DNA from 2 places in the Flavobacterium sp. W22_SRS_FK3 genome. Region 1 is predicted to be linked to the other one. Evidence: riboswitches for the same ligand, from Rfam matches in the RefSeq annotation. Region 1 holds a riboswitch; the other holds the start of a gene.
What was found. Region 1 has a riboswitch for S-adenosylmethionine ahead of ACEN2I_RS12405 (alpha/beta fold hydrolase). Riboswitches for the same ligand answer to the same signal wherever they lie in the genome.
Positions count from the first base shown of each region.

Region 1 (8,618 bases):
AGCCGGAAAATTTACATTGACGCCAGGAGTAAGTCTACATTCGTATAAAATGACAAACAAACAATTAGGCACAGATTATTCTCAAAATTTCATAAAAGTACTGCCTGATTTCTTTGCGCTTTATCAAATCAAAAAATCAGAAACATTGACGTATAATTTCTCCTTGTCAAACGATTTTACCGATATAAACCAATTGGCTGCTGGTTATGTTTTGTCAGATTACAGCAGTTTGTTTAGAGGAGATCGTTCGTTGGAAAACGCAACTTCTCAAGTGCATTCATTACGTTATTTTAAATACAATATGTTTAATTTTGAGAATATTTTCGCTAATGCAACTTACACTAAGAAAGTCGATGCTATAAAAACCGAGGCTGATTTTAACGGAATTAATCAGTCTTCGGAACCGTATAATTCGAATTTGGCAGATGAAACTTTTTCAGGAATGGGAAGTTATGGCCGTTCATTTTTAAAGAATTACAAAGCTTCGGCAAGTGCAAGCCTTAATTGGTCAAAATTCAATAATAGACAAAATGAAGAACCAACAACAACAGAGAGTTTTACTCAAAGTTATACCGTAAAAGCTTCAACTAATTATAAAAACCTGCCTAATATTGAGTTTGGTTATACTATGTTAGTCAATAAATATAGCGGCTCAACCTACTTCACAGATAAACCCTTTGCAAGATTAGATTATTATTTTCTGAATAGTTTTTCGTTTGTTTCGGAGTACGAATTTTATCATTATTACAACACTAATAAATCAGTCAATAACGAATATGATTTTTTAAGTGCCAGCTTAATTTACCAAAAGAAAAACAGTAAATGGGAATATAAAATTTCAGCGACTAATCTATTAAATACTACCTATCTCAATGATGACAGCTTCTCGCAATTTTCTACAAGGGTTTCTCAGTATACCGTTCAGCCTAGATATATTATCTTTTCGATGAAGTATAATTTGTAGTTTAATGAGAAGCTAATCCTGCTGTCCACTATATCTTTTCCTCGCTAAAGAAGCGAGAAAAAGGATGTCGTTCCCATATCGGGCTGTATACCGTTAATATATATTTATAATTTATAAGATTCAAAATAAAAAAACAAACCCCGAATCTAAAAAAATAGAAATCGGGGTTTAATATTTAAGATTAAAAGTAATCTAAAAATCTAACAGTCTAATGATCTGATTCTACAATCCAAAAGCATTTTTTACTTGGTCAACAAAATCAAGTTTTTCCCATGTAAATAACTCAACAGTAACTGTTTTTTCGTTTCCTCCTGGAGCAGAAAAAGTTTTAGTTACGGTTTCTGGTTGGCGTCCCATGTGCCCGTAAGCAGCAGTTTCGCTATATATTGGGTTTCTTAATTTCAAACGTTGTTCGATAAAGTAAGGACGCATATCAAAGATAGCTTCTACTTTTTTAGCGATTTCACCGTTAGTCAAATTTACTTTTGAAGTTCCGTAAGTTTCAATGAAGATTCCCATTGGTTGCGCAACACCAATGGCATAAGAAACCTGAACTAAAATTTCGTCGGCAACACCTGCAGCTACTAAGTTTTTAGCAATATGACGTGTTGCATAAGCAGCACTTCTGTCTACTTTACTCGGGTCTTTTCCTGAAAAAGCACCACCACCGTGAGCTCCTTTTCCACCGTAAGTATCCACAATGATTTTTCTTCCTGTTAAACCAGTATCTCCGTGAGGTCCTCCAATTACGAATTTTCCTGTTGGGTTAATATGGTAGTTGATTGTATCATTAAATAAATGAGCATGAGTAGGGTTTTTAGCGATAATTCTCGGAATCAAAATTTCGATAATATCTTTTTTGATTTTAGCCAACATCGTAGCTTCTTCATCAAAATCATCGTGTTGAGTCGAGATTACAATTGCATCAATACGGGTTGGTTTGTTATCGTCACTATATTCTAAAGTTACCTGAGATTTAGCATCCGGACGTAAATAAGTGATTTCATTATTCTCACGTCTTAAAATAGCTAATTCCTGCAATAATTTATGAGATAAATCAAGTGCCAATGGCATGTAGTTCTCCGTTTCGTTAGTTGCATAACCAAACATCATTCCCTGATCACCTGCACCTTGCTCTTCTGGCTTAGCTCTGTCTACACCCTGATTAATATCTGCTGATTGTTCGTGAATTGCTGACAAAATTCCACAAGAATTTGCCTCAAACATGTACTCACTTTTTGTATATCCAATTTTACGAATTACTTCGCGGGCGATTTGCTGTACATCAAGATACGTATTCGATTTTACTTCCCCGGCCAAAATTACCTGGCCAGTCGTAACTAAAGTTTCACATGCTACTTTTGAGTCGGCATCAAATGCTAAGAAGTTATCAATTAATGCATCCGAAATTTGATCTGCAACTTTGTCCGGATGCCCTTCACTAACAGATTCTGACGTAAATAAATAAGCCATAATAATGTATTAAATTAAAATTAAGCGAGGAAAATAATTGCTGAAAAAGACTAAAGGAGAGTTTCTGCTTTAGCATTTTTTACTACTGAAATCGATCTTTCAGTATCCATAACGAACCATTTCATTATGAAGAGGTTGCAATCAGTTCAAATTTTTCCTCTGTATTAGGGTGCAAAAGTACAAAACCATTTTGATTTGCAAATTAAAGTTCTGTATTTTTTATTTTTATAAAGATAAATTTAACATAGCATACTATTTTGATAGGGTAATTGAAATTAATTTGCTTTTTGTTTGGAGTTTTCAAAAAAAGTTCTCAAATTTGCCAAACAAACAATTAGAAAAATGAATTTAGTTAATAAAAATATGTGCTGTATGATGTCGAAAGTTTCCGCAGAGTTTACTATTGTTTAGTATCTAAATCTAAAATAACAATAAGACCTCTGCCAATCGCGGAGGTTTTTTTTGATTCAAATCGAAATAAAATTTAAACCAACTGAGAAATATAAGTCTTGCTTAAAGTAAAAAATAAAAACTAAAATGAACTTATATCCCTTATATGGTGAAAACTAAAAAAATAAAATGAATAATTCAGTGGTAAATAAAATGATGATGTGTTGTGTGATGCCGATGTGCATCCCAATTTGCTATTGCCGAAAGTGAAAGATAAAATCTTTGTTATAGTTCCTTACTATAAGCCCTTTTGGTAGCCATCCGAAAGGGCTTTTTTTATTTCAATTACTTTAAAATTAAAAATCATGAAAACACTATATAGAATCTTGAAAGTAATTAACCCAAAAAACATTTTTGGATTAGTTCAAAATCAAAAAACAAACTTCAGTTTGCAAAAAGGAAAATTATACTCTAACCAAACAGACTCATTGCTCGCACATATGTATTCTGCGGAAAACGATAACCTTTTTATTTAAAGAAATAATTTAAAAATCAATTTCAATAAAATATTAATAATACTTAAAACTAAGAAATCATGAGCAAACAAAAATTCGCAACAAATGCACTTCACGCTGGACACGATGTAACTAAAAATGGAAACACAAGAGCAGTACCTATTTATCAAACATCATCATACGTATTTAATAATGCTGATCATGCTGCCAATTTATTTGGTTTGGCTGAATCCGGATTTATTTACACCAGATTAAATAACCCTACAAACGATGTTTTGGAACAACGACTGGCATCGCTAGAAGGCGGAATCGCAGCAGTAGTGACAGCATCTGGAGCATCGGCAATTGCAACGACTTTTTTAACGCTGCTAAAATCGGGCGATCATATCGTAGCTTCAAATAGTTTATACGGAGGCACCTACAATCTGTTAAAAGTAACTTTGCCTCGTTTAGGAATTACAACGACTTTTGTTGATCCTTTAATAGCTGAAAACTTTACGAAAGCAGCAAAAGAAAATACAAGAGCTTTTTTTGTTGAATCTCTGGGAAATCCAAAATTAGATGTATTGGATTTGAAAGCCATTTCGGCGGAAGCCAAAAACTTTAAAGTACCCTTTATTGTAGATAACACTGTGGCAACACCTTATTTATTAAAACCCATTGAATACGGGGCAAACATTGTAATCCATTCTTTGACTAAATATCTTTCAGGTAACGGAACTTCATTAGGAGGTGTTATTATTGATGCTGGAACTTTTGACTGGTCGAACGGAAAATTCCCTGAATTTACAGAACCTTCATCAGGATACCACGGATTAGTATATCATGAAGCGCTTGGAAATGCAGCTTTTATTGCAAAAGCAAGAATTGAAGGATTACGGGATTTTGGAGCAGCTTTGAGTCCATTCAATGCTTTTCAGATTATTCAGGGTTTGGAAACTTTGCCAATCCGAATTAAAAAACACAGCGAAAATGCTTTGGCTTTAGCTGAATGGTTAGAAAAACAAGATCAGGTGATATGGGTTAATTACCCTGGCTTGAAATCGAGCAAGTATTATGATTTAGCTCAGGAATATTTGCCCGAAGGTCAAAGTGGCGTTATTACTTTTGGTTTGCATGGAGGTTTTGAAGCGGCCAAAAAAGTGGTTGACGAAACAAAATTGTTCTCACTTTTAGCAAACATAGGTGACACTAAATCGCTTATTATTCATCCTGCGAGTACAACCCATCAACAGTTAACTGATGAAGAGCAATTGGAAACTGGCGTTTCAAAGGATTTGATTCGACTTTCAGTAGGAATTGAAGATGTCGAAGATTTAATTAATGACTTGAAAACAGTTTTTGCAAGTGTTGCAAAATCGCCTAATACAGTATTTAATAAAAATTAAAGTTTTTTGTTTTAAAATTGCCTTTAGTAAACTCAGTTTTAACAGAGGTGATTTTTTTATAGATAAATACTTGTTTTTTTAAATGAGTAAACAGTTTAACTTTTCTATAAGTTCTTTGAAATTTTAATTTTGAGAGTTTAAATATGTAAGATTTTTACTTGTTTTTTGTAAAATGTGATTTTGTAAGATGTTTTTTAATGATAATCTGTAAGTTATTTTGTTTTTTGAAGTTTTTTCGTGCATATTTATTTGGTGCATTAAAAAAATATTTGCATATTTGTTAAACCCAAAAACTACTAAAAATATGTTTAATCAATCTAAAATGTTTTGCGTCCTTTCGAGAGAAACCGTTGGGTTGTCTATTGCTTAAAATTGTAAATACAATATTAATATAGCAAAGCCTCCCAAAGTAATTGGGAGGCTTTTTAAATTTATACAAAATGCTAGAGTTTTTTAAAATAAAATATAAATCACAGATGAATGATTCCCTACAGATGAACAAAATGTTCAATGTCGCGTCTATTTGCATATTCGTCTGTTGATTCCAAAAGTATAGTAAGTTAAAACGACTTAAACCCTTTTGGTATCTAAATCCAAAAGGGTTTTTTTATTTCGTCAGCTTGCCGTAACAAAATGATAAAACAATAATAAAGATAATAATACATAAACAAACTAAAACTTAATATTATGCGAACTTTAAACTACTTAACAAAGACATTTTCAACATTGAAAAACATAAGGGCAAAAAGAAATAATCCGCCGCCAATAAATGAATTGATTCATCCAAGATTTGGTCTCATGGAAACGGATAAAAAAACAACTACTAAAGAAGCCAACTCTTTATTGTTTTTGATGTATTCAAAAGAAAATGATACTCTTTTCATCTAAATTGAAAAAACATCATAAAATAGGGTGAAGCCTTCTGGAATTTACTGGATTTTACATTCGGTAATTTTCTGCGTATAATAGTTTTTGTTATTTGATATAAAAATAATCTCTTTAGATTAAATTTGTTTGTTTAAGAAAATAGTATTTAATTTGCACCATTAAGTTCAGAAACGTATTGAAATGTTATAAAGAAAGGACGAGGGATTAGACCCGATGAATCCTTAGCAACCCTTCGGTAAAGCGAAGAAGGTGCTGCATTCTACCACGCCCAACGTGGAAAGATAACAAAAAGAGTTTTTCTAGTTTCGTTCTAGACTTTCTTTCTAATATTTCCATATACAAATCAAAAATAAAAGATTTGAAATTGGAAAGTATACCAGACCCTATCATATTACAAAATTTCACTACCGAAAGTGGTGCTTCATATAATTCATTATCCTTAAGTTTTGCACTTTTTGGTTTACCGCTGCACAGTGCACCAATTGTTTTGGTCAATCATGCTTTAACAGGAAATGCACAGGTTACCGGTGAAAATGGCTGGTGGAATGATTTGATTGGTGATGGAAAAACAATTGACACTACCAAATATTCAGTATTGGCATTTAATGTTCCGGGCAATGGGAACGATTCTTTTACTATCGAAAATTATAAGGATTTTACGGCCAGAGATATTGCCCGTATCTTTTTGAAAGGAATCCAAGCATTAAAAACCGGACAGCTTTATGCTATCATTGGAGGTTCTGTAGGCGGTGGAATTGCCTGGGAAATGCTGGCTCTTGAACCTAATATTACCAAGCATCTGATTCCGATAGCGACAGATTGGAAATCGACAGACTGGATGATTGCCAATTGTTATTTGCAGGAGCAAATTCTGAATAATTCATCAAAGCCAATCGAGGATGCCCGAATTCACGCCATGTTGTGTTATCGTTCTCCGGAATCATTCAAAGAAAAATTTCAGAGAACCATTAATCAGGATCTTTTAATTTTTAATATAGAAAGCTGGCTGGCACATCACGGAGATAAATTACAAAAAAGATATCAATTGGCTTCTTATAAATTGATGAACCAATTGCTTAAAACAATAGATATTACCCGAAACGGAGAAGATTTCCAAACTTTAATGTCAAAATCAAATGCAGATATCCATATTATCGGAATCGATTCTGATTTGTTTTTTACACCAAAAGAAAACCGGGAAACGTTTCAGGAGTTAAAAAAGTTCAAAGAAAATGTTTTTTACAGCGAAATAAATTCAGTACATGGACATGATGCTTTTTTAATCGAGTACAAACAATTAGATAATTTACTGGCTGCTATTTTTTAAGCAGAATAATAAAAAGATAAAATGAAAATATTAAAATTTGGAGGTAAGTCATTATCAAACGGAGAAGGACTTAATAAAGTCGTTTCTATAATTGCCGAGAAAGTAAACCAGGGCGAAAAAATTGCCGTAGTAGTTTCTGCAAGAGGAAATGCTACGGATGAATTAGAATATATTTTAAAAATTGCCGCTAAAAACGGTGATTACAAAAGATTATTAGAAAATTTTAAGACCTACCAAATTTCAGATTATCCTAAGGTCGATTTATCTGAAGAGTTTACTATTTTGGATAAACTTTATGAAGGGGTAAGTTTAATTGGCGATTACAGCAATAAAATTAAAGATCAGATTTTGTCTAAAGGCGAATTGCTTTCTGCAAAACTATTAACTGCAATTTTAATCGAAAAAGGAATTCCTGCTAATTTTGCCGATTCAAGAGAGCTGCTAAAAACAGACTCTAAATTTGGTGATGCACAGCCTTTGGAACAGCTTTCCAAGAAAAATGTTGTCAATTATTTTAAAGAGTACAATGGATCGACTGTTAATGTTGTAACTGGTTTTATTGGTTCGAATAACAATAACGATACGACAACTTTAGGAAGAAATGGCAGTAATTATACCGCTTCTTTGATTGCTAATTATTTAAATGCAGAGGAGTTACAAAATTTTACACACGTTGACGGTATTTATACAGCAAATCCTGATTTGGTTGCAGATGCTAAAAAAATAGAATTTTTATCTTTCAATGAAGCAAATGAATTAGCGAATTTTGGTGCTACAATTTTGCATGCCAAAACGATTATTCCTTTGTTGGAAAAAAACATCCCGCTTCGAATTTTAAATACATTCAACCATGAAAACCGGGGAACTTTAATCACTTCTGATACTGCAAAAGAAGGAATCAAAACGCTTTCGGTTCTTGAAAATGTTTCGCTTTTAAATCTTGAAGGCCGCGGATTGCTTGGGAAATCCGGAGTTGATGCCCGAATTTTCAAGGTAATGGGAGATCACAATATAAGTGTAAGTATTATTTCGCAAGGTTCCTCAGAAAGAGGAATTGGTCTTGTGGTTGCCACTGATAAAGCTACAACGGCAATGGTTGAATTGGAGAAAGAATTCGAAAATGATTTTTATTCAAAGGATGTAAATCAGATTACAGTAACAGATAATGTTTCGGTTATTTCAATCATTGGACAAGATTTAAGTACTTTTCATAAACCTTATACTGCTTTAATCAAAAATAAAATTGTTCCGATATTGTTTAACAATACCGTTACGGGTAAAAACGTGAGTTTGGTGGTTAAAAAATCGGAATTAAACAAAGCTTTAAACGTAATTCACGGAGAAATTTTTGGTGTCTCTAAAAAAATCAATATTGCTATTTTTGGACATGGGTTAGTGGGCGGAACTTTAATCAATCAAATTTTAGAATCTGCGGATGCTATCGAAAAACGAAAAGATATTAAGCTGAATGTCTTTGCCATTGCGAATTCTAAAAAACTGATTTTAAATAAAAATGGTGTGACTTCAGACTGGAAAAATGAAATTCAGAGTAAAGGACTTGATTACACTATTCAGGATATTATTGAGTATGCAGATAAATATCATTTAGAGAATTTAATTGCGATTGATAATACGGCAAGTGCAACATTCGTGGAGAATTATATTAAACTTGC
Region 1 is NZ_JBGQOF010000011.1:54,050-62,667, reverse strand. It holds gene ACEN2I_RS12425 (carboxypeptidase-like regulatory domain-containing protein) at 1-964, shown strand, start outside; gene metK (methionine adenosyltransferase) at 1,187-2,437, opposite strand; gene ACEN2I_RS12415 (O-acetylhomoserine aminocarboxypropyltransferase/cysteine synthase family protein) at 3,423-4,730, shown strand; gene ACEN2I_RS12410 (hypothetical protein) at 5,418-5,618, shown strand; SAM riboswitch class I at 5,799-5,906, shown strand; gene ACEN2I_RS12405 (alpha/beta fold hydrolase) at 5,983-6,945, shown strand; gene thrA (bifunctional aspartate kinase/homoserine dehydrogenase I) at 6,967-8,618, shown strand, end outside.

Region 2 (8,618 bases), on a different contig from region 1:
GCTCCCGCTTTTGAAGCTGCATAGTTGGTTTGTCCTGCATTTCCAGAAACTCCAACTACCGAACTTATATTAACAATAGAACCGGAACGCTGCTTTAAAAAAGTCTTCTGAATAGCCTTAGTCATATTAAAAACCGATTTCAAATTCACATCAATAACCTGATCAAAATCAGCTTCAGACATACGCATCAATAGGTTATCTTTTGTAATTCCAGCGTTATTAATCAAGATGTCAACCGTCCCAAAATCAGCCAAAACTGCATCCACAAAAGTCTGCGCTTCATTAAAATCTGCTGCGTTCGACTGGTATCCTTTTGCTTTCACTCCCAAACCGTTCAATTCTGCTTCTAAAGCTTGGGCTGATGATACAGATGAGCTGTATGTAAAAGCAACATTTGCACCATGTTTAGCAAAAACTTCAGCAATTCCTTTTCCAATTCCACGACTGGCCCCCGTAATAATGGCAACTTTTCCTTCTAGTAATTTCATATTCAAAATTAATTTTAATAATTATTTGTAGCTATTCCTGCTATCCGTTGCAATCTTTTATGTTTTTAAAGAAAAAACACAAAAGGATTTCCACTTCTATCAGGGCTAAAAACGACTTGTCAAATATAGAACAATTCCTTTTTAAAAAAAACCACAGTTCAATATTATAGATTGGGATTTCTAAACTTCAAAACTTTATTCACCCATTTGTCCCATACAGAACTATAGATAGCAATACTTGTAAAAGTCAATAAAAACAAATGATACCAGGCATTTCCAATCAAATCAAAAAAATCTAATTTTCCTTTAGCAAAGCTTAGAATTAATAAAACCTGGGCACCATAGGGCAAAATACCTTGGATAATACAAGAAAATATATCCAGAATAGTAGCCGTTTTTCTGGCATCTAAATCATACTCATCATTAATTTCTTTCGCAATTCCACCCGTAATTACAATCGAAACCGTATTATTTGCAATCGCTAAATTGGCAAAACCTACTAAAGTTCCAATACCTAATTGAGCTGATTTTTTGCTTTTTATTCCTTTTTTAATATGATATAAAACGTAATCAATTCCGCCTGCTTTATCCACCATCGCCGCCAATCCGCCCGAAAGCATCGAAAGCAGAAAAATATCTGTCATGCTTGTAAAACCTTCATATATTTTTTGGGTAAATTGTAGAAGTGTAAAACTATGCCCAAAAAAACCAATAATTCCTGCCAGCAAAGTCCCTATTATTAAAGTTGTAAACACATCTACACCTATTAAAGCTAGAATAATTACCAATAAATACGGAATGATGGTAATCCAATCAAAACTTGCTTTCGGAATTTCAACAGCAATAATTTCCGAATTTAATCCTAAATAAAACAGAACAATTATGGTTACAACAGCAGCAGGAAAAGCAATAAAAAGATTGATTTTAAACTTGTCTTTCAATTCACAACCCAAAGATTGTGTAGCTGCAATCGTCGTATCAGAAATCATAGAAAGGTTATCACCCAACATTGATCCGCCAAGCAAAGCTCCGGAAATTAAAGGCAGCGAAGCTCCACTGGATTCGGCCAGTCGAACTGCAATTGGGCCTATTGCAACAATTGCTCCAACAGATGTTCCTGTTGCAGTCGATAAAAAAGCCGCAATCAGGAAAATTCCTAATGGAAAATAAGCCGCATCAATCGTATTGATACCCATATTTACCACAGCATCCACTCCACCAGTAGCTTTACTCACTACCGCAAAAGCACCTGCAAGCAAATAGATGATACACATGGTCATTATTTTGCTTTCTCCACAACCTGAAATAAACGTTTTTGTTTTTTCTTCAGCTGATTCTTTAAATAACAAAAAAGCAGCAATAATGCCTACCAAAACAGCAACTGGAGATGGTAATGCATAGAAATCTTTTAAAAAGATCCCTGATCCTAAAAAAATAAAGATGAAAATTAATAGTGGTAGTAATGCAAAGGCATTTCCTTTTGCTCTTAAATTTTTTGTCATAAAATAGTTTATAAATGAAACGTTTACGACGATAAGAAAAATTTGGATAATAAAATGATAGACAACATTTTTTCCAAAGGATTTGGCTTATCGTTTTAGCACCTTGCTTGTTTTGCAGGTTGCTATCTCTTTGCGAGATTCGTGATAACGGCTGCAAAAATAGTAATTATTTTATTGAATTGATTATATTAACATCTTTTTAATTCAAAATAAATGTTTTAGATACAAAAAAGCAGCCCAAATTGAGCTGCTTTTCAACTAAAACTAAAACCAAACTAAAACTAAAACTAAAGTTGATACGTAGTTATTCTAAAGTTACTTGCTGCACTTGTAAATGTGTAAACAGTATTAGTATAGGTTATTCTGAATGCCTCCTTTTTAACATACAACCCCTGAGGATTTGTTAATTCAGCATCTAACTCATTTAAAAATGCTCTTGAGGCAGCAGCTACCGTCCATCCGTCATTCGACAGAATTAAAGTTTTCTTAGTAGCATCTTCACTAGTAATTATAAAATGATATATAGAAGCTTTACCTCCATTAAATCTATACTCAATATAACTTCCATTTAAAGCAGTATTAAAGTAAAACTGAATTCTGGCAAGTTTTTGAGTAGCTGGTAAAGTAGCATTTACTTTATCTATTAATGATTTAGCATAACTTGATGTTGAAGGTGCTGTGTATAAATTTGCATCTATATAACCAAACACCATTTGAGGATTTCCTTCTAAAAGAAGTTTATAATCGTCAGTTAAAACAAGAGGTTCATTCGAATATTTTATAGTTGCTGTTACTCCGCCTGTTCCAGTTGCTGTAAAACTTCCATCAGCATCATTATATATAAAATTAGTTAGTTTTTGACCTTTAACTTCTACAGCCGGACTAACAACAATTCCGGTTGGTGTATATCCAACTCCCATACTGATAACCTCGCCAGAATCATCTATAGCACTTGAATTTGAAAATCTGGTAGCTGATGAAAAAGAAAAATCATATTTTTTAACTGTAGTACCATCGTTCGTTTCTAAAAATCTAAAAAGAGGACGAGATGATGAACCAATTACATTTTTTTCTGTTTCTAAATTCTCTGCTAAATCTACCCAATCCTGAGCTGTCGCTTTCACAAAACGAACTTCTCTAACCAATCTGTTACTTTTAAAAAGGATATCTCCATTTTCCTGACCATAATACAGAAACTGAAAATCCCCTAAATAACCTTTCCCTCTTAGAGCCGTTGTTGGATAACTGTTCGAATCTGATAAAAGGTGAATTCTGTTATAAGTATCAAACAATAAACTTACAGTACTACCTAAAACTACATTATAGTCACTGGTATACTTTTCTGTATCATCATCAAAATCTGATGCCATTTCAACTTTATTACCAGGCAAAAATTTAAACAAATGGGTATATCCTCCTAATTGAGTATCATCTGTAAAATAGACCGCTTTCCACCCATTCTCTGATGCAAGCAAAGCATCATTAAGCTCACTTTTTTGAGCATTTAATCGCTCAGTAGGAGTTTGATCGAACAATTGATCTGCATCGGTATTATTACTGCAAGAACCTAAATACAGTGTCAAAAATGCCAGCATGAGGTACTTAAATATGTTTTTTAGTTTCATAATATTATCTATTAAATTATATAGTGACGAAAATTAATTATTTACAACCTCATTTGTATTTTTCTCAGCTTCATCTCTTAAAGCATAGAAATCCATATTAAATGCATCTTTATAATATTGCACTACAATAGCTTCTTTTTGCTTTAATTTTGCTCTTCCGTCTGCAGGCATACTGGCTAAAATAGCCGCATACTCTGCTTTTGTACTTGATAAAATAGTAGAGGCTGTTTCTGCAAAATCTTCAATAACATTATTTCTGGCGTAATTGGTTATAAAACCCAAACTTCTTGAAGTTGCAAGCACCTCCAGATGCCACGTTCCTGTATAACCTCCTGGCGTAATTTTTTGCCAGGCCTCTTCGTCAAAAGGTTTGTTCTGATTTAGTATATGTACGTACTCATGTTGTATGGTATGAATAAACTCAGTAACATTTGCCCGATTTTTTTTGTTTAAATAATCTACTTCAAATAATGTAATTCTTTGTCCGGAATCTGCAATCCCTAAAGTTCTGGTTCCGTTTGTATTAGAATTTACGCCCCCAACCAATACAATTTCTCTTGGAGCAACTTTCTTTACAAAATCATAACCTCCAACTGTTGTATAACTGTCTATCCAAATTTTCTTTACCACATCTAAAGCGGGTTGCACTTTATCAACCATTGGAGGAAATAAAAAACGGTTATTATCTACCGTATTCTGATTCCACTTGTATTGTGCATTAATATTGTAAGGATTCAAATAATTAGCATCAATCCAATTGTCTAACTCGCTTTTTTCGGCTTGGGTATAATCTAACTGACTCTCTCCAAGGGTATCTTCATGAGCACAAGATGCAAAAGATAAAACCCCTGCAACCAAAGCTAATACTTTATATTGTTTTAATATTTTCATCATAATTAAAATTAAAAATTAAAATTTACCTAGGGTTTTTTTCTACACCGTAATTGGATGCAGAAAGAGGGATTTGTAATGCTCTACGCTTATCGTCTTTTACCAAAGTATTTACCGGTAAACCAAAAGTTGTGTGATTTACAACAATATTAAAACGTTTTACATCTAGCCATCTTAATCCTTCATGAACAAAATCTCTTCTTCTTGCCTGAGCAACTGCCTTTACATAAGAAGTTTGCAAAGCTGTCATAGTGTAAAAAGGTGTTAATTCATCAGCAATTACAGGGTACATACTTACAATTTTTGCCTCTGTAAGCTTATCGGTTGTTGCATTATAAGAGGTTGTTCTTGTACCAATAAAATACTCTAGCTCCGTATTTGCTTCTGCAATCCTATCTTTCATTATAAGAGCTTCAATTCTGTTTAAATAAAACTCATCATTTGACAAAAGAACAATTCCACAGTAGGCTTCACCTATTCCTGCACTAATATTTGTATATTTAAAATACTCCTCAAACTTAGGCGTAAACAATGTTCTGCTACTGTTGTAAGAATAAAATTTAAACAAATAAGTTTTATTAAATGGATTAGTTGCAGAACTAAAAAGTTCTGCTTGCTTATCCGATGTTAAGTAAAAATTACTAGAACTGGCAGATCTGCCAATTAGCGAGTTTGGAGAAGCTATTAGTAAATTTGTACTATACGACGATTTACCATATTCAATAAACTGAATATCCGGAGCTAAACCAGATAAAGTTACGTAATCTTTTAATTTTCCTACAGGTTTAGAACCCAATCCTTCAGAAACTTCAAGTACTTTATCCCAATCTCCTTTTATCAAATAAAAACGACTTGCAAATGCTTTAGAAGCTTCTTTATTAAAGTGAAATTTAGGTTCGCTGTAGTCATTAGTTACTAGTCCTAAGCCTTCTTCTAAATCATTTTCAATAAAATCAAAAACTTCTTTAACAGTATTTCTTTTGTAATTTTTAAGCAATTCTGTTTCAGGAACTTTTACATAAGGTATTCCTAAATCTGTATCTGCTGTGGCTGGGTTGTAGCGATTAGACCAAAATGTTACCAGCATAAAATGTGCGTAGGCTCTGGCCATCAGTGCTTCTCCTTTTTGAGAATTTAAACTTGCTGGATTTCCTAATTGCTCAATAGATTGTAGTGCCTGGTTAGCATGGGCGATTGCTCTGTAGCAGGCATTCCAATAGTTAGCTTCAGTATCAATATCTATTTCAGTTTGCATTTCCCAGTTGTAACTCTGCTGGTTTTTACGAGATACCGAACTTAATTCTGCATCTCCAACATTGTCAGACATTGTTTCTGCCAAATCCATGTAAGAAGCTAAGGGATATGCATTAACTAATAACTCCTTAATTTTATCAGGAGTATCAATTTGGGTTCTATTATCAGGTACTTCAGAAAGAAAATCATCGCAACTACTAATACCTAAAAGTACCAACAGAGATAAGGCTATTTTTATATTTTTCATAATCAGTATATTAAAATGAAAGGTTTATTGCAAAAGTGTATTGTGTTGTTACAGGAAGAGCAACACCACCAGTATTACGGAATTCAGGATCTTGTCCGTTCAACTTTTTGTCAGAATAAATCAACCATGGATTTACCGTTGATGCTTTAAGAGAAAAAGTGCTTACACCTAATTTTCTTTTGAACTCTTTAGGAAACTCCCAACTTAAGGATACATTTTTTAGTCTTACAAAATCACCATCTGCAATTCTTACGTCAGAATAATTATAGGTGTTATAAGCAATTTGCAATTGATCCTGTGTTCCGTAATTTTGAACTAATCTTTTATCTGCAATAACCGGAACATTCGTAAATGCTTCATCACCAGGGTTGATCCAACGGTTTGTAAAATCTTTTGTAAATACAGTTAAATCATCATATTGGCTATCATAGGCCTGATTCAAACGTACTTTATTCCCTCCAGAACCAACAACAAATACATATAAAGACCAATTTTTGTAACTAAATGTATTTGCAAAACCAATCGATTTATTAGGCTCGATAGAACCTTCATATTTCAAATAATCAGTAACATTTTCTGTATCCTGAAAATTAGCTCCGGTAACGTTATCTGTTTCATCTTCTTTTTGAATAAAAGTTGGTAAACCCTGATTATTTAAACCTGTAAACTGATATGAATACAATGAATTTCTAGGATGTCCAACTGTATTTCCACCATTAGCATCAATTAAATCAAATGCTGATGGCTGATTTTCTAACTTAGTAATCTTTTGATCATATACAGAGAAATTCAGTGTTGAAGACCATTTAAAATTATTTGTCACAATGTTTTGAGTAGTAAATCCAATTTCAAGACCTTTTGTTTCCATGTTAGCATTGTTCCCTTGTTTGATGCTTTGCCCACCAATACCTGAAGTCACAACATAATCAACCAAATCAAATGCTTTACGACTGTAGATATCTGATACAAATTGAATTCTATTATTAAACATTCCTAAATCAACACCAAAGTTTGTTTCAAATTGCTTTTCCCAAGTCAAATCAGAGTTTTGTAGCTCATCAATATCGATCCCTGTTTCTCTGTCAGAAATAGCTAAACGGTCTGTGATATAACTTTTGTAAATTGCCAAAGAGTTTGTTGCAGGACCTGCAGTTGCTGTAAGACCGTAAGAACCTCTAAATGCCAAATTATTTATGACTTTTAAATTTTGCATGAATTTCTCCTCAGTAACATTCCATTTACCACTAAAAGTATAAGTTGGTAACCATCTTCCAGAACCACTATTTCCTTGTCTGTTTGATCCGTCATAACGCCCCGTAATTGATCCTGTGTAACGACGATCATAGGTATAGCCTACTTTTCCAAAGAAGCCTACAGTTCGTTCTCTCTCTTCGTTAAAGCCATAATATGAGCTTCCTTCGTTGATAATTTTTTCTATGATTCTTGGGTCAGTAAAAGCGGTAAGTCCTCTGTCATACTGTATTCCCGCAGCAGTAAAATTATCGCTGCTTCTGTCTAATGAACGTAACTCAGTACCGAAGAAACCTTCAACTTCATGTTTCTCATTGAAAGTATTTCTATAATTCACACTATTTCTAATATTATAAGAAGTCAATTCATTTGTAAACTTTCTTAAAAACCCACCATTTGGTAGTACAGAAATGGGTTGAGCCGTTAAATCATCCGGATCAGTATATAAAAATACGTTAGCATTTCTAACTGTAGCATTTACACCTTCTACTCCGTATTCAGTCCCTGCTTTGTAAGCCTCAACAACATTTGAATTTTCATAAATTTTGTGTTGTCTTGAAGTATTTGCATAACGAGCAGAACCGGTTAAGTTATATGTTAAATGTTTATTTATTTTATAATCTACATCCAATTGGAAACGCATGTCTTTTACATCAATTTCTAAAACATTATTTTGCAATTCATTTACAATGTTAAAAGGAGCCCAGTTATTTCTACTATATTCCAAATTTCTATTTTCATCATAAGGTCTGAGTGTTCTACTTGTATTTAAAACATAGTTGAAAGGATTAATATCAAAATCTCTTGTAACATTACCAAACACAACATCTTTTTTACTTTCGTAACTTCCCGGAGCAGTTTGATCACGCACAGAAGCCATTGTAGATAAGGTAACAGATAATTTATCATTTATAAAAAACGTTCCTTTTATATTTGATGATAATTGTTTTACGTCGTCAGCGATAGTCCATCCCGGATCTGTATAATAACCCAACGAAGCATAAAATGTATTATTTTTTCCACCCCCGGAAAAACTTAAAGAGTGAGTTTGAGTAATTGAAGGTCTAAACAAAACTTTGAACCAATCTGTATTTGCTAATTCGTATTTTCTTAAAAAATTGTTTCGGCTTAAAGGATCATTATTTACCAAATAACTATCTGTTTCTGGCACATAAGTATTAATCGCTTTACTTAAAATATTATAAACTCCTCCAGTTCTGCCTTGTAATGTTGATGGTACATCAAGAAACCCTTTTTGTTCCATTTCTTTCAAAATACTCATGGATTCCTGAGAATTTAGAATATCATATTGAGTATAACTTGGTACAGTTCTCATTGAATTTTCTACAGAATAAGTTAC
Region 2 is NZ_JBGQOF010000016.1:3,626-12,243, reverse strand. It holds gene fabG (3-oxoacyl-[acyl-carrier-protein] reductase) at 1-488, opposite strand, end outside; gene ACEN2I_RS15285 (Na+/H+ antiporter NhaC family protein) at 653-1,990, opposite strand; SAM-I-IV-variant riboswitch at 2,048-2,143, opposite strand; gene ACEN2I_RS15280 (DUF4302 domain-containing protein) at 2,278-3,615, opposite strand; gene ACEN2I_RS15275 (zinc-binding metallopeptidase) at 3,649-4,506, opposite strand; gene ACEN2I_RS15270 (RagB/SusD family nutrient uptake outer membrane protein) at 4,532-6,007, opposite strand; gene ACEN2I_RS15265 (SusC/RagA family TonB-linked outer membrane protein) at 6,018-8,618, opposite strand, start outside.
Region 2: linked by a shared signal. The riboswitch ahead of ACEN2I_RS15285 (Na+/H+ antiporter NhaC family protein) and the one ahead of ACEN2I_RS12405 (alpha/beta fold hydrolase) in region 1 are both predicted to bind S-adenosylmethionine.